Regions from separate parts of the Paenibacillus liaoningensis genome, predicted to be linked through region 4. Evidence: riboswitches for the same ligand, from Rfam matches in the RefSeq annotation. Region 4 holds a riboswitch; each other region holds the start of a gene.

Region 1 (5,672 bases), on a different contig from region 4:
CACATTCGCTTCGCCTTCGAAAATATCATGCAAAATCGGAATGAGCCGATTGTCGATTTCAACAGCCGTTACCGTTCCCGCAACTGCAGCAAGGCGCTGCGTCAATGCTCCGATACCAGGGCCGATCTCAAGCGCGCCTTTTGTCTCGTCAAGCTCAGCTGCGCTGACAATATTGTTTAAAATATTTTGGTCGATGAGAAAGTTTTGTCCCAAGCTCTTCTTAAAGGAGAACCCGTACTTCGCAATAATTTCCTTTGTTCGTTTAGGCGTAGCTACCTCTGCGGCCTTAACTGCGCCTTTATTCAAGCTTTGTTGCTCCGTCATACGCCTTCGTCACCCCTGTTCCTGTTGTTCCATGGCTTGCAGCGCCTTCTCAAACTCTTCGCGCGTAATGCAGAAGCTCGTGCAGCGCTTGTAGAACTGCTTCCCGTTCGCATAGCCGATCCCCAGCAGCTTGCCTATAACCAGCCGCCGCTTTGCCGCTTCTTCATGCACAATTAAGCCAGCTGCCATCAGATCGTCCCATGTAATGGCCCCGACGCTCTCAGCCGTTTCTGTACGCAGCTCCGAGAGCGCCTGCCTAATCGCATCAGGCGCCGCATTCTCAATGCCGATATCCCCTTTATAGGAGGCCAGCTCCTGCGGTAAAAAAGCATGCTTGCAGCCCGGCACACGCTGAGCGACAATTTTACGAATACGCTCTCCTGCATGATCCGGATCTGTAAATATAATAACGCCACGGCGCTCCTGTGCCAGCGCGATGCGCCGCAGCACATCCTCGCCAATGGCCGATCCATTCGTCTCAATCGTATCGGCTTCAACGGCCCGCTTAATCGCTACCGTATCCTCTTTGCCTTCTACTACAATCATTTCCTTGATCACATCGAACAATCCTTTCACAAAGGGAAACTTATCTTGGATATTCGTTCAAGCGTAAACGGCTGTCGCCGTCCTTTGGCGGCAAAGCTGCCGTTTCGCGGTGAAATATAAGCTGATTATAAATGTGAAACTTATCAATCTTATATTTCAGAAAAAATGGGCGATTGCTGCAACAACAACCCGCTCATTCACGTCTGTTTTATTATAACCCCAATTGGCCATTCAAGCGAATCTGACGCAAACAAAAAGAAGAGGCAAGGCCTCTTCCGCATCCTGTCATATTTAGCTTATGATTGCGATAAACTAGAGCACAATCCATAAAGAACTACCACTAATTAGCTAAGCGATGGCTTGTTAGGACCAATCACATAAACGGTAAATCCTTTTTTCTTACCAAATTTATTAGCTTGCTTCTCACTGTCAAAATAAACATCGATCTTATTGCCCTTGATCGCACTTCCGGTATCTTCAGCACGGCGGAAACCAATGCCCTCGATATACACCCACCAACCGAGTGGAATGATATCCGGGTCAACGGCAATTGTCCGTCCTTCCGATACTTTAGCGCCAGAGGCCGTAATTCCGTAGTCCGGGTGCCCTTCGCTCTTGCCCGTTGATGCTAAGCCAGCTGAATAGGCCGTCAATGTGACGTTGCTGAGCACTTTTTTGGATGTGAGCGTTGTGCCGTCTACCGTTACATTGTTGCTGGTTGTCGCTGTCGACAGCACAGTAACTTTAGGCTCCGGCTTTTTCGTACCGACTGCAACGACCTGATTGACCGCAACCGTTTCGACTACCTTGTCTACCACTTTCTTGGAGACAAGTACGCCATCTTCAAACTGCTTCTCAATTTTGATCGTTACGACGCCTTCTTTGCCCGTCTGCACAACCTTCTCCTTGCCTACTTCCAGGTTCGGATCTTCCTTCTTCACAATGGTGAACGGTGTTGTGCTGGACGACTTGCCTAGCTTCGTATCGACGCGAATGACTGTTACGGTCATATCCGCGCTGACGCCCGAGCCAAGCGAAGGTAATACTTTATCATCATCTTCAACAGGAATATTTAATTTCTTTATCGCTGCCTGCACGGTTTTCTCTGTCGTGTACACCGTTGATGTTTTGCCATCAGCTTTTACAAGTAGCGGTACCGCATGCTTAATTTCAAAGCGGTCCCCATCCTTTACTGCCGTATTCAGAGGTACAGATACCTCGTCATGCGGGCCAATTGTAATAGCTTGTTCATCCAGTAGGCGTTGCAGGACCCATTGTTTCGTTGAAACAACGGTTTCTTGTCCATTCACTACTACGGATACGCTTTTGTCAGCCGATCCGTACAACAACACCAAAAACATGAAAGTCATAGCGATTGAGATCGTAGTACTCAAAAGAATCAAACGCAAGTTTTCACGCTTCCATCGCAATGCGAAAGACATGCTGGATGATCGTTTCCCATGGGTCTCACTTGCTTGAATAATGCCCACTTCATCGGTCCTCCTTCATAGCCCCGCCGTCGAATTACGCATGATACCATTGACGCGACTATAGTATATTGGCGTGCTTCTAGCACGCTCCAGTATATTTCCTCTGCAACCTCCTAGATTTACCCTATGACGACGATTTACCCAATATTCAAAAATAAAAAGAAAGCCCGTCGACAGAGGATCTGTTTCGTGGCTTCCCGGGAACGTCAAAATAGACTATTCAGGAATGGTGGATGCACGAGGTTGATCACTCTCTATAAACGCTTACGAGGTTAGCTGTCGGGTTCGGGCAAGAGAGCTGCCCTATCGTCGGAAGAATGCTCATGGCAATCCCCGCCAAATTCACCCCTAGAAGAAATTCAGGTGCGCGTGCAATGTGATCCGCAAATTCCTCACAGCATCGTGCATGGTTCCCCCGCTCTCCAAAGTTCGAAGATTAAGCGCAAACTGGAAATCCAATACAAAAATTTAAAGCTCTGAAATGAATCATACCTTCATCGGAGCCTAATTGTAAAGATCAGATAAAAACCGATTTAAGCGAAATTTTAGGATATTTACGGAAAAGAGAGTCTATTTCAGCATGAAAAATTAGTTTTATCGCCGGAAAGGTCACTTATTCTCGTTTTTAAAGCCGTTTTTACACAATTCCGAAACATTTTTTACCGTTTTCGGTCGTTAAATTGGCGATTTCGGCCACCGATTTTCCTAATATTTCTGCTGCCGCTTCCGCAACGAGCGACACATAAGACGTCTCATTTCGTTTCCCTCGGAATGGATGAGGGGTCAAATATGGGGCATCCGTTTCGATCAAAATTCGGTCACTCGGAACCATCGCAAGCACCTCTTTTGGCACCCTTGCATTTTTGAATGTAAGCGGTCCCCCGAACGATATATAGAAGTTCATATCGAGGCATTTTTGAGCCGTTTCTGGACTGCCGGAAAAGCAATGCATAATGCCGCCAACCTCAGAAGCATTTTCCTCCTTCAGCAGCTTGACAATATCCTCATGGGCATCGCGATTATGAATAATAATTGGTTTTTTCAACTTCTTGGCTAAGCGAATTTGCTCGCGAAATACGCGATGCTGGACGTCTTTTGGGGACGTATCCCAATGGTAATCCAGTCCGATTTCGCCAATGGCTACCACTTTAGGATGAGAGCAAAGCTCTTCAATCCATCCCAGATCCTCCGGCAGCATATCGATGCTGTCAACGGGGTGCCAGCCAACTGCTGCATATATAAAATCATATTTTTCTGCCAGCGCAAGTGTTGTTGGAATCGTTTCCCGATTGAATCCAATATTAACCATTAAATCCACCCCTGCCGCACGCGCTCTTTCGATAACAGCTTCGCGGTCTTCGTCAAAATGCGGGGAGTCCAAATGGGTGTGTGTGTCGAATAAAGAAATCATAATTGAGCAAGCTCCTTCTATATTATAGTCTATGGTGAAACGGTCGAAAGCCGTCCTTTGGCGGCGCGTTTCAGTCCGAGAAATATAGAGAAAGTATGGCAAAATCATATACTTTCCTATATTTTAAATAACATTCGTACTTTATCGCTTAATTGATCAGCGGCAGCGCGCAGCTTCTCTTCCGGATAATACAAATGGGACTGGCCCTGATGAAGTCCAGTAATGGAACGAATGATGTCAGATTTCGTGGAAATTTCACTGACAGCCTCGTAGCTATCCATTAACAAAATCGGCGTCTTTTCTTCTTTTCCGCCTTTTTTCGTATCAGGCTGATACACATCATACGGTTGATCAAATGGAAAATCAATTTCCATATGGTAATCCGGGTTCAACCCGATCGCTGCAAATTGTTGTCTTACTTCATTAAAGAGGCCAATATCCGGTTTATCCAACATGATGTATTTATAGAGGCGACGCGTCAAAAAACGATCACATAGCTCCGCCAGCAGTTCATCGCCTTCGTCGCTCCATTCTATAAAGGCTGTCTGCAAATACGCCTCATCCAGCTTCAAATATTGTTTAACCCCAATTGTCCCGTCAAGCAGCCGTTTCAGCGGCTCCGGCATCCAACCAAATGTGTACCCACCCTCATAAAGCTCCTTCGCTCTGCGAAATATTTGTCTAAGGATGATTTCCGAGCTTCTCGTAACCGGATGGAAATAAATTTGCCAATACATTTGATAGCGGGACATCAAATAATGCTCTACGGCGTGCATGCCGCTTTCTTTAACAACAATCCTTCCATTAATAGGACGGAGCACACGCAGAATACGCTCCAGATCAAAGTTGCCATAATTGACCCCTGTGAAATAAGCATCCCTCAATAAATAGTCCATTCGGTCCGCATCAAGCTGACTGGAAATCAAGCCGCTAACAATTGGATTCGGATATGTCTTATTAATAACAGCAGTGACATGTTCAGGAAAGTCGTCTGCTACATTTCGTAGTATACGATTGACCTCGGTGTCCTCAAGCAAAATGCTGCAGGTCCACTGCTCGTGATGCGTATCGAATACTTGTTCCAGCGAATGGGAAAATGGCCCATGACCAACGTCATGCAGCAGTGCAGCGCAAAGCGCCAATAGCCGCTCCTCCTGTGGCCAGCCGGGAAAACCATTGCGTTCGAATTGGGAAATAATCTTTCTAGTAATTTCATACACGCCAAGAGAATGGGAGAATCGGCTATGCTCAGCGCCATGAAAAGTAAGATAAGACGTTCCGAGCTGCCGAATACGCCGTAATCTTTGAAACTCCTTCGTATTGATTAGATCCCATATCGTCTGATCCTGAACATAAATATATTTATGAACGGGGTCCTTAAAAACTTTCTCTTCCGATAGCTGTCGGTTCATTCAACAAATCAACTCCTTTTGTTCTCTGGTTCGACATAAAAAAGCAAAAAATATGTCGAAGAATGTCGCAAAACAGTTTCCAAAATGTCGAAGCTGTTGTATTCTATAGTAAGAGTAATATGACCTTACTATATAGTCAAACTCCCTTAGTAGCTGCAATTTTCTTCAATAATTTCAGTTGACTATTATGGGAAACGTTGGTATTATAGTAGACATAAAAAGAGAAACTATGTCGAAAAGTGACGAATACACTTTTTGATGAGAGGGGAAACAAATTATTATGATGAAGTCCACAGGTATTGTCCGTAAGGTTGATGAATTAGGTCGCGTTGTTATTCCAATCGAGCTTCGCCGTACGCTTGGTATCGGAGAGAAAGATGCACTAGAGATTTATGTAGACGGCGAGCGCATTATGTTGAAGAAATACGAGCCAGCTTGTATCTTCTGTGGTAACGCTGAGAACGTATCTTACTTCAAAGGAAAAATTGT
Region 2 (5,672 bases), on a different contig from region 4:
AGCCCGTAAGCAGCCGCAGTGTAACGACGGGTTTGCGGGCAGTGAGGCTGGTAACCGATCAGGACGAGCAGGGCCATGCCTTTTATATCGAGCTGAATGGGGTTCCGGTGTTCGCGAAAGGAGCCAATCATATTCCGAATGACAGCTTCCTGCCTGACGTGACCTATGAGCGTTACCGTCATGAAATTGCGAGTGCTGCGTTATCCAATATGAATATGCTCCGGGTGTGGGGCGGCGGCATTTATGAGGCGGATGCCTTCTATGAGCTGTGCGATGAGTACGGATTGCTCGTTTGGCAGGACTTCATGTTCGCTTGCAGCATGTATCCCGGAGATGAGGCTTTTCTGGAAAATGTGCGTCTGGAGGCGGAGGAAAACGTTCGGCGTCTGCGCAATCACCCATGTATCGCCATATGGTGCGGCAACAATGAAATCGATACGGCCTGGTCACATTATGATGAAAATATGGGCTGGGGCTGGAAGCGCGACTATACGCCTGAGCAGCGCGAGCAGCTGTGGGCTGATTATGAGGCGATTTTCCACCGGATATTGCCGCAGGCGGTCGCGGGGCTTGGCAATGGTATTGCGTATTGGCCTTCTTCACCTATGCGGGGGCTGACGGGAGACGGTGAGCAGCATGCTTTCAACTTGTCGAAGAGCGGCGATATTCACTATTGGGGCGTCTGGCATAACGTAGAGCCTTTTGAAAAATACAACGTCCACGTCGGCCGATTCATGAGCGAATACGGCTTCCAATCGTTTCCTGAGCTGCAAACGGTGCAGCAGTATGCGGAAGAAGCGGACATGGCCATTGAATCGGAGGTAATGCTGGCGCATCAGAAAAACGCGCGCGGCAACCAGTTGATCAAGGAATATATGGATATGTATTTGCGCCAGCCGAAGGATTTCCCGGCATTTCTTTATTTGAGCCAGGTTTTGCAGGCGGAAGCGATGAAGACAGCGATTGAAGCCCATCGGCGGAAAAAGCCATTTTGCATGGGGTCCCTGTATTGGCAAATGAACGATTGCTGGCCTGTCGCCTCATGGGCGGGAATGGACTATTACGGGCGCTGGAAGGCGCTGCAATATTATGCGGCACGCAGCTTCCGCGACATCATGCTGTCGTTTGACTGCGCGAGCAGCGGCCGCGTCGATTGTTATGTATTGTCAGATCAAAATGAACCTTTCATCGGCGAGCTTGCGCTTGAGCTGCGTTCATTCACGGGCGAGGTGCTGAAGCAGTTTGCCGTTCCGGTATCGCTTCAGCCAAACAACGGCCATATCGCCTGCTCCTTAGAGCTGGAAGCGCTGCTTTCCGAAGGCATTCAGCCAGGTGAAGTCGTTCTTGTGGCGAAGCTAAAGCAGGGTGGACTGCTCGTGGAGGAAAAGGAGCATTATTTCAGGCCGATGAATGAGCTTGAGCTTGCGGCTCCGGCCATAAAGATCAGCGAGGTTCAAGGCAGCGGCGGCACCGCTTATGTGCTGGAGACGGATACGCTGGCCAAGCAGGTTCGACTTTCTGCGTCGATCGAAGGTATTTTCAGCGACAACTATTTCGATCTGCTGCCGAACGAACCGCGTACGATTACGTTTTACGCGCGAAATCCGCAAGGAGATCAGGCTTTCAGCGCTGCGTCGCCGGGCGAGCTGAATGTCCATTCGATGACCGATTTTATTTAAAATATAGGAAAGTATATGATTTTCCCATCCTTTCTCTATATTTCTCGGACTGAAACGCGCCGCGCCGCCAGAGGACGGCGAAAGCCGTTTCACCTTGAAAGGACAAGCGGCCGATAGAAAAAAAGGAACCTTTCCTGCCAGCTGAAACATGGCGGGGAAGGTTCCTTTGCGTTATGGTGATCTAAAATAAGCTAAAAAATAGAAAGGTAGAATAAGGAGCGGCTAAGTAAAATAGGTTCCTCAGAAGCGCCGTCGTCCGGTTCAATTTCTGCGGTCCAGCTTTTGAGATGATGAATCGCATGATCGAATAGGTTGTACACACTGTGATGATCGGCTTGCTCGCTCCGAAGCGACCGTCCTGTAATAGACAAGGTGCCGATAAAGCTGCTCAGCGCGCTGCACCACAGGCCCCAATCATTAGGGCGCTCCATCTCGTCGACAAAAGTCTCGCCAAAGCCAATGCCTTTGTCCGTCGTTACCCGCAAGCAGGCACGGTTTCCGGCGTCGTCTACATTGAGTGCTGGAATGACAAACAGCTCAATGCGTTTGACCGTAAGCTTCATTGCGTGCTTCGCCTTAGGCGGAGCGTCCGGCGCATGAAGGACAATCATATTCATCTCTCCTCACGTTCGCTTACGGAGTTAGCTGTCGGATTCGGGCCAGTGAGCTGCCCTACCAGTGCGAGATGCACCGGATTCACCCCTTGCGATTCAAGCTTTCGCTTCAACCACGTTGTTGGTTCCCCCGCTTTTTCAATTGAAAAATTAAGCGATTTAATATTAGAGTGCTAGAATTCGGCTAGGGATATATATTAAACCGTTATTCCTCAATTGTAAACCTTTTAGTAGTAAATAAAATAAATAGTACTGCTGCCTTATAGGCAAACGGGCGCTGCCGTCATTTGGTGGCAGCGCCCGTTTGCCATAGAAATAGCTGCGGATTTATCAGAAAACACCTATTTGTAGACTGACCGCTCATGTATACGTTGTTGTGAGCTAGTGCATTGGGAAAATCCAGCCAACCCATAGAGCAAGAAGAGTGAGGGTAAACAGCAGCACAGGCGGAATGATGACAAGCGTTACTTTGACATAATCCATCCAACTGATTTTTACTTTGGATTTCTGCACAAGATTCATCCAAATGAGTGAGGCTAGCGTGCCTATCGGTAAAATGAGTGAGCCAATATCGCTCCCAATGACGCTGGCGAGGTAGGCGATTTTGAGGGTAAGCGGGTCGAGGTTCATTTCAGTAAGCGTGATCGTGCCGATCATGAGTGCGGGATGATTGTTGACGAGTGTAGACATGGCGGAGACGAGCCCTCCGATTAAAATGCTTGCATTCATCAGGCTGCCAGTAACGAGCGGCTCGAACACCTGAACGAGTCCTTGCGTCAGGCCAATGTTGTGCAGGCCATAAATAATGATATACATGGCGAAGGCGAATATGAGTATATGCCAGGGGATTTTACGCAAAATGTCGTTCGGTGGCATTTTCAGGTAAATCCAGCGCCAACAAAGGAGCAGCAAGGAGCCGAAAACAGCGACCCACTCAACGGGGATGTGCAAATAGGATGCAGCAAATAAGCTGAGCCGAACGGAGAAGACGAAAAGCAGAATCGATTTCATAAAGCGGCTGCTGTATTTGGGCTGTGCAGGCTTGCTTCCGGCAGGAGTGAGTAAAGGATGGTAGCCAGAGTGAATAGGGACGATTGAAATCGTATGGGGTACTTCCCGGGGAAGCTGATGGTAAAAGTAGAGGAACAGCAGCAAGGTGAGCAGCAGCAGACCTAGTGTAGCGGGGATAAACATCATGACGGTATGCATGTACAAATCCATGCCGACGATTTTCAGCGCAATCAGATTTACAATATTGCTGACTCCGATGGGAGCGCTGGAGGCGGTAGCGATTAATGCTCCTGAGAGTAGGTATGGAATTTTTTGGTGGTTTTTCAGTCCCATGTGATGCAGCATAATGAGCAAAATCGGGGTTGTGATAAGAATGCTGCCGTCATTGTTGAAAAATAGCGTCATCAGAAAACACATCAGGTTTACATACCAGAACAATCTGAGTCCTGAGCCTCGTGCTCGAATAGCAAGCCCTTCGGCTGCCCAGATGAAAAAGCCGAAGCTTTCTAGCACGATAGCCATGACGATCGTTGCCATAATAGTGATGGCAGCTCCGCTTACAGTGGCGCTAATATGCGCTAGGTCCGACAACGAGATGACTCCGCTCAATAGGACGAGAATGGCGCCAAACGTAGCAGGAATGGCTTCATTCAGCCCTCTGGGTCGCCACAAAATGAGCAAAATAGTGAAAAGGAAAGCAAACAGGGACACGATAATGGAAGGTAGCGAGATCAAATGTTAATCACCTCGAATTCTTGATTAAATTCATAGTGAAGCAGCAAAGGGTTATTCATTTGCGGCAGCAGCAGTATGCTGAGCGGTTTCTATGCTAATGCTGTCATAGCGATTATCTGTTGCCGTAGAGGATAGGGTTAGAATAGTAGGCTGTTTAATCGGTGGAGGAGGCTTAAGAATGAAATAGAGGGACAGGCCTGATGAGCAAATAATGAAGACAGTAAGCAATCGGGTTTCCTCCTTTCTAGTGATAACGCATATGAGGACAATTATCATGGGGAGATACGAATAATATATTTATATGTGGCCTACTGATAGAGGGTACTAGACGTTAATAGTAGATTGCTATAATTCCGCGAAGCGTCCCCCACTCCGAAAACACAAAACAACCCCGGCCCGATGGAGGGCCGAGGCTGCTTCGTTAACCTTTTACTTGGATATGGACATAGGCGCTACCCAATTGGATGACCATTGCTGCAATTCGCGAATGACCGGCTCCAGTGCGTGTCCCTTTTCAGTGAGCGAATATTCAATGCGAACTGGAATGTCTGGAAAGACGGCGCGGCTTACAATGCCCTCAACTTCAAGATCCTTAAGCCGCTCAGACAGCAGTCTGCCGCTAATGGGAAGGGCGCCTTGAATGCAGCTGAAGCGCTGCGGCCCGGACAGCAACTGATAAATGATCAAGCCGGTCCATCGTTTGCTTATAATGTCCATCCCTTTGTGCAGGCGCGGACAAAGCCCGGATTTCTCCATGTAGATCACCTCATTATAACTTGCTATTAAGTATAGCTTTAATAGTATTTATATACAAGCAAACTTTTTGAACGCTCATAACTTGACGTAATGGAATTTCAAATATATAATTAGTTACTAATGGTAAGCGAAAATTTGTTCCCCTATGATTGTTAATAAGGCAAGGTGCATGTATAGCAGATGAAGCTTAGCCTTTCAACCTATTATATCAAATACAGATGAAGAAGGTGCACACTAATGATTAAACCATCCATTCGTTCTATTATAAATGACAAAATAAAAACAATTGAAGGCGATTCATACGATATCCACGTTGTCGGACCGATTCAGCTCCCGGTTGAGCTTGATGGCGAGACGAAGATTTTCCAGTGGTACAGCTGGCTGAAGCGTGAGAAAAATAGCGCGCAGGACGAAGCAGATCTATACAGCGAGCTGGCAAATGGGCATTATGCGGAGCTTCAGCAATCCAGCGTGCTCGTCTATGGCGATTTTGCCGAAGGCGAAGATGCGCTGATTCGCATGCACAGCATTTGCCATACGGGCGATATTTTTGGCAGCCAACGCTGTGATTGCGGCTTTCAGCTTAAGCAGTCGATGCGAATGATTACCGAGCATGGAACGGGTGCCTTATTTTATTTGGCCAATCATGAAGGCCGTGGCATTGGCTTGTTCAGCAAGGCAATGGCTTACCTGCTTCAAGAGGAAGGACTGGATACGGTTGATGCGAACTTGGAGCTGGGCTTTGCCGAGGACGCTCGCGATTACAGCGAATCCATTGCAGTCTTGAAGCTGCTTCGCTCGCAGCCCGTATCGATTATTACGAACAACCCGCGCAAAGTGGAGGCGCTTCGTGATGCTGGCATGCACATTGCCCGCC
Region 3 (5,672 bases), on a different contig from region 4:
GAAGCCAGCTATATTACGGCCCCTGCCCCGCTGAAGCAGCCTTCATGGGCTTATCACAACAGCGATGAGTACGCGGAAAATGTATACATGCGCGCCAAGCTTGTGCTGGTCGGCATTGAGAAGCAGGTCGGAGCAAAGACGATGTCAAAAATTATGCGCACATATTTTCAAAAATACAAATTCAAGCATCCAACCACGTCTGATTTCCAGCGTGTCGTTGAGCAGATTACGAAGGAAAAATGGCAGGACTACTTCCACCAGTATGTATACGGCAGCCTGATGGCGGATTTTTCAGTAGAGGCTATTCGAGTGAATGAAGTGGAGCAGGATGGCCAAACGGAGTACGAGTCTACCGTGCTGATTAAGCGCAATGGCGGGCAAAATGGGCCAATCCCGCTCGTATTCTCCTTTACCGACGGCGAAAAGATTTCGAAAACATGGGATGCCGCCGAGTCGCATATCCAGTACAAGGTTGTGCATGCTGCTCCGCTTGCCTGGGTGGCGGTTGACCCGAAAAACAGCAATGTGCTGGACAACAAGCATATTAACAATTTTATGCGCGCAGAAGTGCCCGAGCAGTCGCGCATTCGATGGAGCCTCGGCCTGACGAAGCTCATCGAAGGCTTGCTCGGATCCGTAGGCTGGTAGAGAGGAGGTTGAAAAATGAAGCAGCATATGAAGCAAGGCTGGCGGCTCGCTATCCGCCATTTCTATATCGTCATTCTGTTATTCCTTTACCAGCTATTATGGGGATTTTTCCTTTACCGTTTTGTTGATATGACTGTACTGCCGCTGCTGCGGCGCTTTCCGCTCCAGCATCCGTCTGACTCGGCCGTGTCGCTATTCTTCAGCGAGGCCCAGTTTCAATTGACGAAGACGGATTTGATCAATCCTTATTTGTGGCTTCTGGGCGGCTTGTTCGCTGCCCGCATGCTGCTGACGCCGCTGTTCAATGCGGGGCTGCTCTACTCGCTGCATCATATGGGCGAAACAGGTGAAACACAGTTTCTTCAAGGCATTCGCAAAGCTTGGAAGCCCGTGACGCTGCTCTATTGGCTGCGCACGCTGCTTATTTTCGCACCCGGCTGGTTCCTGCTGCCTCGCGCCTTCAAGCTGCTTATGGAGGGCCATTCGCTGGGCGAGCTGCTGCAAGGCACGCTGCCGGGCTTTGGCGGCTGGCTGCTATGGAGCTTCCTCGTTCACCTGCTGCTGCTCGCTATGCAGTTCGGCGCCGCCTCCGGCACGGGCTCCTTGCGCTGGCTCAGCCATGCGCTCCGAAATCTTTTCCCTTATGCCGGCCTCTCTCTGCTGATGTGGCTGCTGGCTGTTGCCGCTTCGCTCGCTGTGTCTGGGCTTTCCTATGCTTGGGCAGGCATGCTGGCACTCATCATGCATCAAGCCTATCATCTGCTGCGCACCTTGTTAAAAGTATGGACGCTCGCTGCCCAATACGATTGCCTGCAATCAAAGCAGAGCTGAGACCCTTAGAAAAATGAGGGCAACCCCACCTAATTCTCATTTAGTATTCTCATTTTTCTAAAGCCCTTCTCATAAAAAAACCGATTGCGGCCAAAAGGCCGAAATCGGTTTTTTGCCGTTATCCTGCACCTGCAGGTAAAGCCTCCATTTACTTCCCAGCCTATATGGCGACCTAGCTCAAACTCTCTAAATCTTCATTTTACGCTATAATTCTTGCCTATTCACACGATTCATAGCATATTAGCTGCCTATTTCTCATATAAACTGACAAAATGTTTTTTTGCCCAAGAACGGCGATAGATCGAACATTTATTAGGCAAGAAACTTGTTTTAACGCAAAATTGAGCCAAAAGGTTACATGAGAATTATTAGAAATTCATTCATATAGAAGGAAATCACATGAAAAAAACGAATTATTAGCGCAGAGCAAAATTAAACCAGCCTAATTTTTTATACCGCAAAGGTATAGAAATACGGGGGAACCACTTTGGGTGAATTGATTTCGATGCTTGGACGGCTTGATTCAAGTGTCTTGGAAATCATAGGGAACCTTCACAACCGAACCCCACAGCTAACCTCGTCGGCACCGGAAGGAGTTTCAAATTTTGAAGAAGGTTACTGCACTACTCGTTGGTCTTGTATTAATGCTTGCTTTCCAAGCAGGCAGCGTGTTCGCGAGTTCGAAGATGGATGGTGTTATCGCTGATCTGATCGGCACACCGTACCAAAGCGGCGGAACGACTACGAAAGGCTTCGACTGCTCCGGTTTTACGAAGTATGTTTTCGACAAAATGGGCATCGATCTTTCCCGTACTTCCCAAGCCCAATCGAACGATGGCAGTGAAGTGAAGAAGAGTGACCTGATCGCTGGCGATCTCGTATTCTTCAACACGAGCGGCAAAGGCATCTCCCACGTTGGTATTTACGTAGGCGATGGAAAGTTTGCACATGCTTCCTCGAGCAGAGGCGTTATTATTAGCAAACTTAGCGAGTCTTATTATGCTGATCGTTACGTATCAGCTACACGCGTTATGAGCCAAGACGCTTACGACAAGTACGCAAGCGAGCAATAGAGCCAGGCCACGCTTTTTTCGCTTACATAACGAAAAGCTGCTGTCTCAATCAGCAAAGCCGCAGTTGTTTGTCTTCGGACAAATAGCTTGCGGCTTTGCTGTTTTCTGGCAACGCCTTATGCAAGGGCACGCGACCACGGTATTCAGCAGGTTGTACGCGCAGCGGGACGCCGCTGGATGACGCTCGACGATGCGCCGCTGGCCGATTTGGAGGAGCTCCATACGTTTTCTCGGCGCAGTGAGCCTTACAAGGTATTTACGCCGTTTTACCGCATGTGGCAAGCCTTTATGCAGAGCCACTATTCCCCTGCGGGCGAGACAACACTGCAGCAGCTTAATACGCTGAAAAATATAGATGCCAGCATGGCAGAGCGCTTCAGTCTTCCGCGGGAGCATCTGGCTGCGGCAGCCTTTCAGCAGATAGATGACTCAGCCGGGCGCGGCCAATCCCACGCGAGCCATGCAGCCGAGGTGCTGGAGCAATTTCTAAATCAACGCCTGTCTGGCTATGAAGGCGGCCGCGACCAGTTTGCGGACGACCAGACGAGCCATTTGGCGCGTTATTTGAATACGGGAGCGCTGTCAGCACGGCAAGCCTACGAAGCGGCGCAGCAGCAGTTTGGAGCCGAGGCGTGGATTAGACAGCTGGCATGGCGGGATTTTTTTCTATATCAAGGAAAATACAATGAGGACTTCTACCGATATGAGCAGAAGTTTGATTTATCTGCGCTAAGCGATCAGCATTTCGAGGCATGGAGCGAAGGAAAAACGGGCATTCCTGTTATTGACGCCGCTATGAAGCAGCTAAATGAAACGGGGGAAATGCCGAATCGGCTGCGGATGGTTACCGCCATGTTTTTGACGAAAAATCTGTTATGCCCATTTACGTTGGGCGAGCAGTATTTCCGCCGCCAGCTCGCCGATTATGATCATACACTGAACCGAGGCGGCTGGCTTTGGAGCTCGTCACTCGGCTACGACGCCGCGCCATATTTTCGCATTATGAATCCGGCTACGCAGTCCGCAACACATGATCCGGGCGGCACTTACATTAGACGCTGGCTGCCGGAGCTTGCCCATCTGCCTGATAAGCGAATCCACCTGCCGCAGCCGCATGCCATCGTTGATTTGAAAGCTTCACGCGCCCGCGCGATTGAGGTTTATAAGGAGATTGTATAATGATGACAAAAGCAAATGCTGCACCTGCTGGCGCCCAGCCGCCATTTGGCTGGAAGGTTGCCGCAATGGATGCATCCCATGCCCGGCAGTTGTGCGATTGGCGGTATGAGCCGCCTTACGGCATCTATCAATGGCCCGCATGGGAGGTTATGGAGCAAGCCGAAATGGAGTTCGGTGATCCCGAGCTGCGCCAGAGGCAATATGCTGCTATTTTAGACGATCGCGGGGAGCTCGCTGGTTTTGCACAGTTTTTCCCGCTGGGGGATGAAGTGCTGCGGCTTGGATTGGGTCTTCACCCACAGCTTTGCAGCAGGGGCTCAGGCACCGCCTTTGTTGCGCTGCTGGTAGAGGAGGCTCGCCGCCGCGCTCCAAACAGCGAGCTGGATTTGGAGGTGCTGACCTGGAATGCACGTGCTATTCGTGTATACGAGAAGGCAGGCTTCCGCATTACCGACACGTATATCCGCCCGACACCGCAAGGCGCGGCGGAATTTCATTGCATGGTTTACGGAGGAGGGGAAGAAGCCTAGCGTCTCTCTCCCCCCTCCTCTTCCTTTCCGCTTCCTTTCCTAGCCCTTCCTTAGCCCTTTCCGCTCCGTTCCCATCAACCGCCGACCCGCTCCAACTGCTGCAACGGGTCAGCCTGCCTCGTCTGGCTCATGTAGCAGCCCATTCGCTCCAAAGCCTCCGACAGCTTTGCTGATGATACCGAATAGGAGCAGCGGATGCGCCCTTCACCGCCTGGTCCAAAAACATGCCCTGGCACAACGGCCACGCCCGCTTCCTTCATGAGCTTGAAGGCGAACTGCTCCGAGCTTAGTCCCGTATGGGCGATGGATGGAAAAGCATAAAACGCCCCTTCCGGCATATGGCAGGAAAGCCCAAGCTGCTGCAAGCCGCCCACGAACATCGCCCTGCGCTGCTTGTAAGCCTCCTTCATTAGATCCTTGTCTGCCAATCCGCTGCGCAGCGATTCCAGAGCAGCAATCTGTCCCATAATAGGCGCGCACATTGCTGTGTATTGATGAATTTTCAGCATTTGCGAAATAATTTCCACAGGGCCGCAGGCATAACCAATACGCCAGCCTGTCATGGCAAAAGCTTTCGAGAAGCCATTTATGACGATCGTCCGCTCCTGCATGCCAGGCAGCGATGCGATGCTCACATGCTGGCTTTCATAAGTCAGCTCCGCGTATACCTCATCGGATACGACGATCAGATTATGCACCTTCACCAGCTCAGCAATGGGGAGCCAATCCTCATAGGACATGACCGCACCCGTTGGATTGTTCGGATAGTTGATCAGCAGCACCTTGGAGCGCGGGGTGATTTTTTCCCGCAGCGATTGTGCCGTTAGTTTGAATTGCTCATGCTCATGCGTCTCAACGTTTACAATACTGCCGCCCTGCAGCGCTACAATGGGCGAATAAGCGATATAGCTTGGAACCGGGATCAGCACCTCGTCGCCCGAACAAATCAAGGTTCTCATCGCCAGATCAATCGCCTCGCTGCTGCCCACCGTCACGAGAATCTCATCCTTCGGCTCATAATTTAATTCAAAGCTGCTCGCCAAATAACGGGCGATTTCCTCGCGCAGCTCCATGAGTCCGGCATTCGGCGTGTACATCGTCTGACCGCTTTCCAGCGCTCGTATGCACGCGGCGCGCACGCGCTCCGGTGTTGCAAAATCCGGCTCGCCCACGCCCAGCGAAATCATATTTTCATCCTGCCCGGCCATATCGAAAAACTTGCGAATGCCCGAAGCGGGCAAGCTCTTTACAAGCGGTGAAACGTTATACTGCACCATAATGCCTGCATCCCCTTTTCAAAATAATCAAATGTATAGTTGTCGCTCTATTCCTTATGAAAGGCCCCACAGCTGTTTTGCCGTATCGCCGATAATTCGAATACCATGCACAATATCCTCATCCGCCACGCGGG
Region 4 (5,672 bases):
AGCTCGCGCTTTGTCGTAATAATCTCATCGGTAAAGGACACTCCGACCACCTTCCAGCCGATGTTGCCGATCGTTTGCACCGTAATCATTTTATCCTCGTCTCCGGATTCGTCATGAAAGCTGCCGAACGTATATTTCAGCGCCTGCTCGACGTTTTCGCTTTTCAGCCCGGCGTAGATGAGCTGCTGCTGCGGATGGTACACCATATTGCCCGCACTTTCGTCCACAATGTAGACGTAGCCCTTCTTCCCGAGCACAACCCGCGAGGACAGCTGATTGATTTTGTTAAAATTGACGTCCAGCAGCAGCACGCCATGCTCCGTTTTCCCGCCCCTTACTACGGTAATGCCTTTGCTCAGCGAGACAACCCATTTGTACTGCATTTTGTACATGTTCTGCACATGCGGCAGCGAGTAGCTGAGATGGTTCGGCGTTTGAAGCGCGCTCTGGAACCAGCGCTGATTGTAAAGACTCAAATTTTCCTTGAGCGCAACGCCGGGAATGCTCATCATCACCTCGCCGTCATGCCCGATGACGGCCAGCGACACAATTTCTCCCCGAATGCCGATGATCGTATTCAGCTGGCTGCGCAGCTCTTCTTCGTTCACATCGCCGCTGCGGCTGATTGTATCGTGGAGAACGCCGTAAATTTCCGACATGCCCTGGATATAATCCTCCAAATTGTAGCTGACCTGATCGACGACCTGCTGGGTATTGCGCAGCGCATTCGTCTCTGCCGTCTGCGAAAACTTGTTGAACAGCAGCACGCTGACCATTATAATCGCCGCAGCCGCAAATACCGACAGCGCCACTGAAATGAGAAACTGGATGCTGCGCTTCCTCATGGCGCATCCATATTCATCGCCTGATTGCGATAATCCTTGGCAGAGACGCCGACATTTTTCTTAAAGCACAGTGAAAAATAATTCGGGTCCGAGAAGCCGACCTTCTCGGCAATTTCGAACGTCTTCAGCTCCGTCGCCCGCAGCAGCTCCTTCGCCGCCTCCATCCGCAGCTGAAGCAAATAACCGCCGAAGGTCAGCTTCACCTCCTTCTTGAACAGGCTGCTGAAATACCCAGCGCTAATATGCAGATGGCTGCACAAGCGGGCAATCGACAGCTCGCTGTCATGGAAGTTTGCTTTCGTATAACGCACAGCCTCCTCGACCAGCTGCTTGTAGGAGCTTTGCCTGCGGCTGGCGATATGATGGCGAATTTTCTCGCAGAGCGACATGTACCATCTTCTCGTCTCCGACAGCCCGCTAAGCTGCTGCAGCTCCTCATAAATTTGCAGCTCGTATCCTACGATATCGTACAGGTTCAGCCCTGCCTCCCTCACCAGCTTCATGACCGCCGTCATCATCTCCAGCATGTAAAGCTGGTATTCCCGGTAAGCGGCATGGACGCCTTCAATCTCGTCAAAAAGCGCAGCCACCAGCTGCTTCAGCTCCTCATGCGTGCCTACGCGCAGGCAGCGAATGAGCGCCTGCTCCTTGAGCTCGTCAAATTGCAGCTCCTCCACATAGCGCGTCTCTACATCGTCAATGCAGATGATCCGGTTGCTGCCCACCAAATTATGATAATCGAGCGCCTGCTGCGCCTCCTCATAGCCCTGCTTTAACTGCGCGACATCCGCCAGCGTTGAGCTGACCCCAATCGTCACGGGAAAACGCAAGTATTTCTGAATATTTTGCAGCATTTCAGCAAGCCCGCCCAGCGTCCGCTCCATCAGCTCTTGCGCGCTTCCTCCCCGTCCAACTGCGAGCAGCGCCACCCGATCCTGATGCAGAAAAACTTTGCCCAGCCCGAGTCTGCCCCACACCTCTTCCGCCACATTGCGCAGGGCAAACAGCTTGAGGTCGAGATCGCTGGAGGCCGCAAGCGAGCTTTCCGCTGCGCGGAGCGGCAATCCGGGAAGCGCTTCCAATACATGCGTGTGCAGCACGGACACAATGTACGCCTCTCCCGCTAAATCCAGCTCATATTTCTCTAGCTTCTCCTCAATATGCCGCAGCGGAAGCTTGCGGGTGAGCAGCGACGACAGGAACAGCTCCTTTACGACCGGCAGGCTTGTACGGTAATGCTCCTGCAAAAGCTGCATATTTTCCCGCTTCTCACGCTCATCATCCAGCCGCTCCTTCACCTTGTCCATCACCTCAAGCAGCTGCTGCGCGGAAAAAGGCTTTAAAATATATTCATCCACCTGCAAGCCAATCGCCTGCTTGGCATATTCAAATTCATCATAGCCGGAAAAAATAACGATGCGCGTCAGCGGATACGTCTTCCTCGTCCATTCCGCCAGCTCCAAGCCGTTCATATACGGCATGCTAATATCCGTCGCTACGATGTCCGGCTCCAGACGCTCGATCAGCTCCATCGCTTCCCTGCCGTTCGCCGCCGTATCCACAATTTCAAAGCCATGGCGCTCCCATGCAATTTCGTGCAGCAGCCCGCTGCGCGTCTCTTCTTCATCATCTACCAGCAGCACTTTATACATCGTTCATCCCCCCGCTATTTAAATACGCGGCCGAGCAGCCGCAAACACCTGATTCTGTCAGCATGCTATTTATCATATTCGTTTCCTTGTTTTCTGGAAAGAGGGGGTGCTTTGAGTAAACAAGCGTAAACGGCTGAAGCCGTCCTTTGGCGGCAAAGCTACCGTTTCGCGATGAAATATAGAGAAAGGAAGAAAAAAATCATATGCTTTCCTATATTTTAAAGAAATCGCGAGATAAATCGACCTTGCTAAAGATAAATCTCGTTGTAAGCGTTTAAAATCAAACTAATCCGCTGCATTCGCTCTCTTTTGCGGCGTAAGCTTCCTTTACAGCAATCGCGGCGGGGGAGTATGATTCATAGCATGCATGAACCTTTTTTTGAAATATAAGAATTTATAAGTTTTGCACTTATAAATAGGCTTATATTTCTCGGACTGAAACGCGCTGCGCCGCCAAAGGAAGGCGATAGCCGTTTCACCTTGAAATATAGGAAAGTATAGGTTTTCGTTATCCTTTCTCTATATTTCTAAGGGCAAAGCTCTTCGCTCGTCCCAGAAGGACGACGAAGTCGTTTTTGCTTGATCGCTGAGTCTTCGCCCAATAGGCGAAGAGCGGGGGAACCAAACGCACTGCAGCCATCCGATGTGAGAGTCGGAAGCTGGCAGCGCAGGGGTGAATCGTTTGCAGGAGTGTCATGAAACTCCAGGCAAATGTAGGGCGACTCTCACCGCCCGAATCCGACAGCTAACCTCGTAAGCGCAGGTGTAGAGAGGAATGGTGAACGATTGTGACCTTGTAAATCAGGCCACAGAGCGTCATACGCCTCTGTGGTTTTTTGTTGTCTTTTTTTCGAAAATAGCACTCGCAACATCGGCAGGCATTTTGTTTCAAACGCTGAGTTCTGCACTGCCGCAGAAACGGGGGAACCATCGACGGCTCTCTGTCGTTGTCCAATGGACGATGGCAGGGAGCGTCACGGGGTGAATCGCAAGGGCACGATAAGTGCCAAGCGTAGGGCGTCTCTCGCGCCCGAATCCGACAGCTAACCTCGCAAGCGTCAACGGGAGAGGCCACACTTACACTTATCGCAGGCGAATCAGGGGCGTATGATGCCCGGATGAAGGAAGCTGCGGGTGAAGAGTCCTCTTTGCCCAAGGCTTCTTTTTTGCTGCCTTTTTTTCCAAAATGACTAGGGATAAAACGAAATAAGGAGCGCTGCAGCTATGCTGGATATCGGAATGGCTTTGACCTTAATCGCAGCTTTCGGGCTGATTGCCGGATTTATACGCTGGTGCGATCGGTCCATTAGCGAAATGGAGGAACGGGGATGATTGTCATATTGCTCGTTACAGGAGCTTTGCTGGTGTATCTCGTCTACGCCTTGCTCCATCCGGAAAAATTTTAGCAAATAACGTTTCATCATTTATAGCAAGGGAGGAACAGCTGTGGACGTCTTGCAAATGGCGGTAGTCGTCGGCATGATCATGCTGATCGCAAAGCCGCTTGGGCATTATTTATATTCCGTGTTTTCAAACGTTCCAAACCGTACTGACAAGCTGTTTGGACGAATCGAAGCGCTCATATATGCAGTAATCGGGCTCAAAAATCGCCAAGGCATGAGCTGGAAAAGATATGCGCTCAGCTTTATTACACTCAATTTCGTGCTCGTAGCTGTCAGCTATGTACTGCTGAGGGTGCAAAGCGGTCTGCCGCTTAACCCGAATGGAATCGGCGGCATGGAGCCGACACTCGTCCTAAATACGGTCATCAGCTTTATGACCAATACGAATCTCCAGCATTACAGCGGCGAATCAGGGCTGACGTATTTTGCGCAAATGGCCGTCATTACGATGATGATGTTTACGTCCGCCGCTACCGGCTTTTCCGTTGCTGTCGCCTTCGTGCGCGGCATTACGAGCAAAGGCGGAACGCTCGGCAACTTTTTCGAGGATTTCGTCAAAGCACATACGCGGATTTTCTTCCCGCTCGCTATTATCATTACGCTGCTGCTTGTGGCGCTGCAAGTGCCGCAAACGCTTAGCCCTACCTTGACCGTTACGACACTCGAGGGCGCGGTTCAGCATATCGCCATCGGGCCAGTCGCCTCGCTGGAGTCGATTAAGCATCTTGGCACGAATGGCGGCGGTTTTTTCGGAGTCAACTCCGCCCATCCGTTCGAAAATCCCAACCCGCTGACGAATGTCATTGAGATTTTGTCCATGTGGGCACTGCCTGCCGCGCTGCCCTTCATGTATGGCCGGTTTGCGAAAAGCAGCAAGCAGGGCTGGGTTATTTTTTCGGCGATGATGGCGCTGTTTCTGATCTTTCTTACGATTTCCTATACGGCTGAAAAAAGCGGCAACCCGCTGATCGCCACACTCGGCATCGACGCTTCGCAAGGCAGCATGGAGGGCAAGGAGGTTCGCTTCGGCATCGCCCAGTCCGCGCTGTTCACGACGGTGACGACGGCGGCCACGACCGGCTCGGTCAATTCGATGCACGATACGCTCACTCCGCTTGGCGGGCTCGTTCCCCTTGCCCAAATGATGCTGAACGTCGTCTTCGGCGGCAAAGGCGTCGGGCTCGTCAATATGCTGATGTATGCGATGCTGACGGTGTTCATCTGCGGGCTGATGGTCGGACGGACACCAGAATTTCTCGGACGAAAAATAGAGCCGCGCGAAATGAAGCTCATTGCTATCGCCATTCTTGTGCATCCGTTTATTATTCTCGCGCCAACGGCAGCGGCTTTTCTAACCGACCTGGGGCAAGGCGCTATATCCAATTCGGGCTTTCATGGCATTACGCAGGTGCTTTATGAATATACGTCCTCGGCCGCCAACAACGGCTCCGGGTTTGAGGGGCTGGCCGACAATACACCGTTCTGGAATATAACGACCGGGCTCGTGATGTTTTTCGGCAGATATATGTCGATGATCGCGCTGCTAGCTGTAGCCGGATCACTCAGCCGCAAGCAGTGGGTGCCGGAGACGATAGGCACGTTCCGAACGGACAATTCGCTATTTGCGGTTATGCTAATGGGCGTCGTTATTTTGATCGGCGCGCTCACGTTTCTGCCCGTCATTGTCACAGGGCCAATTGCCGAGTTTTTAACGATCCGTTAAAGGGAAATGAGGGGTAAGCGTTATGAATGACCAACGTGCTAAAAAACTG

What was found. Region 4 has a riboswitch for cyclic di-AMP ahead of kdpF (K(+)-transporting ATPase subunit F). Riboswitches for the same ligand answer to the same signal wherever they lie in the genome.
Region 1: linked by a shared signal. The riboswitch ahead of AC6B99_RS32010 (resuscitation-promoting factor) and the one ahead of kdpF (K(+)-transporting ATPase subunit F) in region 4 are both predicted to bind cyclic di-AMP.
Region 2: linked by a shared signal. The riboswitch ahead of AC6B99_RS08370 (hypothetical protein) and the one ahead of kdpF (K(+)-transporting ATPase subunit F) in region 4 are both predicted to bind cyclic di-AMP.
Region 3: linked by a shared signal. The riboswitch ahead of AC6B99_RS27400 (C40 family peptidase) and the one ahead of kdpF (K(+)-transporting ATPase subunit F) in region 4 are both predicted to bind cyclic di-AMP.

Annotation. Positions count from the first base shown of each region.
Region 1 is NZ_JCAALU010000031.1:8,693-14,364, reverse strand. It holds gene rsmA (16S rRNA (adenine(1518)-N(6)/adenine(1519)-N(6))-dimethyltransferase RsmA) at 1-324, opposite strand, end outside; gene rnmV (ribonuclease M5) at 334-882, opposite strand; gene AC6B99_RS32010 (resuscitation-promoting factor) at 1,215-2,360, opposite strand; cyclic di-AMP (ydaO/yuaA leader) riboswitch at 2,606-2,813, opposite strand; gene AC6B99_RS32005 (TatD family hydrolase) at 2,998-3,771, opposite strand; gene AC6B99_RS32000 (HD domain-containing protein) at 3,888-5,183, opposite strand; gene AC6B99_RS31995 (AbrB/MazE/SpoVT family DNA-binding domain-containing protein) at 5,464-5,672, shown strand, end outside.
Region 2 is NZ_JCAALU010000005.1:116,145-121,816, forward strand. It holds gene AC6B99_RS08365 (beta-mannosidase) at 1-1,679, shown strand, start outside; gene AC6B99_RS08370 (hypothetical protein) at 1,871-2,290, opposite strand; cyclic di-AMP (ydaO/yuaA leader) riboswitch at 2,295-2,460, opposite strand; gene AC6B99_RS08375 (arsenic transporter) at 2,675-4,039, opposite strand; gene AC6B99_RS08380 (winged helix-turn-helix transcriptional regulator) at 4,469-4,795, opposite strand; gene AC6B99_RS08385 (GTP cyclohydrolase II) at 5,033-5,672, shown strand, end outside.
Region 3 is NZ_JCAALU010000020.1:69,591-75,262, reverse strand. It holds gene AC6B99_RS27410 (M1 family aminopeptidase) at 1-648, shown strand, start outside; gene AC6B99_RS27405 (hypothetical protein) at 664-1,479, shown strand; cyclic di-AMP (ydaO/yuaA leader) riboswitch at 1,909-2,080, shown strand; gene AC6B99_RS27400 (C40 family peptidase) at 2,082-2,552, shown strand; gene AC6B99_RS27395 (FAD-binding domain-containing protein) at 2,640-3,731, shown strand; gene AC6B99_RS27390 (GNAT family N-acetyltransferase) at 3,731-4,261, shown strand; gene AC6B99_RS27385 (aminotransferase class I/II-fold pyridoxal phosphate-dependent enzyme) at 4,336-5,538, opposite strand; gene AC6B99_RS27380 (aminotransferase-like domain-containing protein) at 5,593-5,672, opposite strand, start outside.
Region 4 is NZ_JCAALU010000009.1:44,555-50,226, reverse strand. It holds gene AC6B99_RS14660 (cache domain-containing sensor histidine kinase) at 1-845, opposite strand, end outside; gene AC6B99_RS14655 (response regulator) at 842-2,497, opposite strand; cyclic di-AMP (ydaO/yuaA leader) riboswitch at 3,072-3,272, shown strand; cyclic di-AMP (ydaO/yuaA leader) riboswitch at 3,381-3,570, shown strand; gene kdpF (K(+)-transporting ATPase subunit F) at 3,826-3,903, shown strand; gene kdpA (potassium-transporting ATPase subunit KdpA) at 3,944-5,623, shown strand; gene kdpB (potassium-transporting ATPase subunit KdpB) at 5,646-5,672, shown strand, end outside.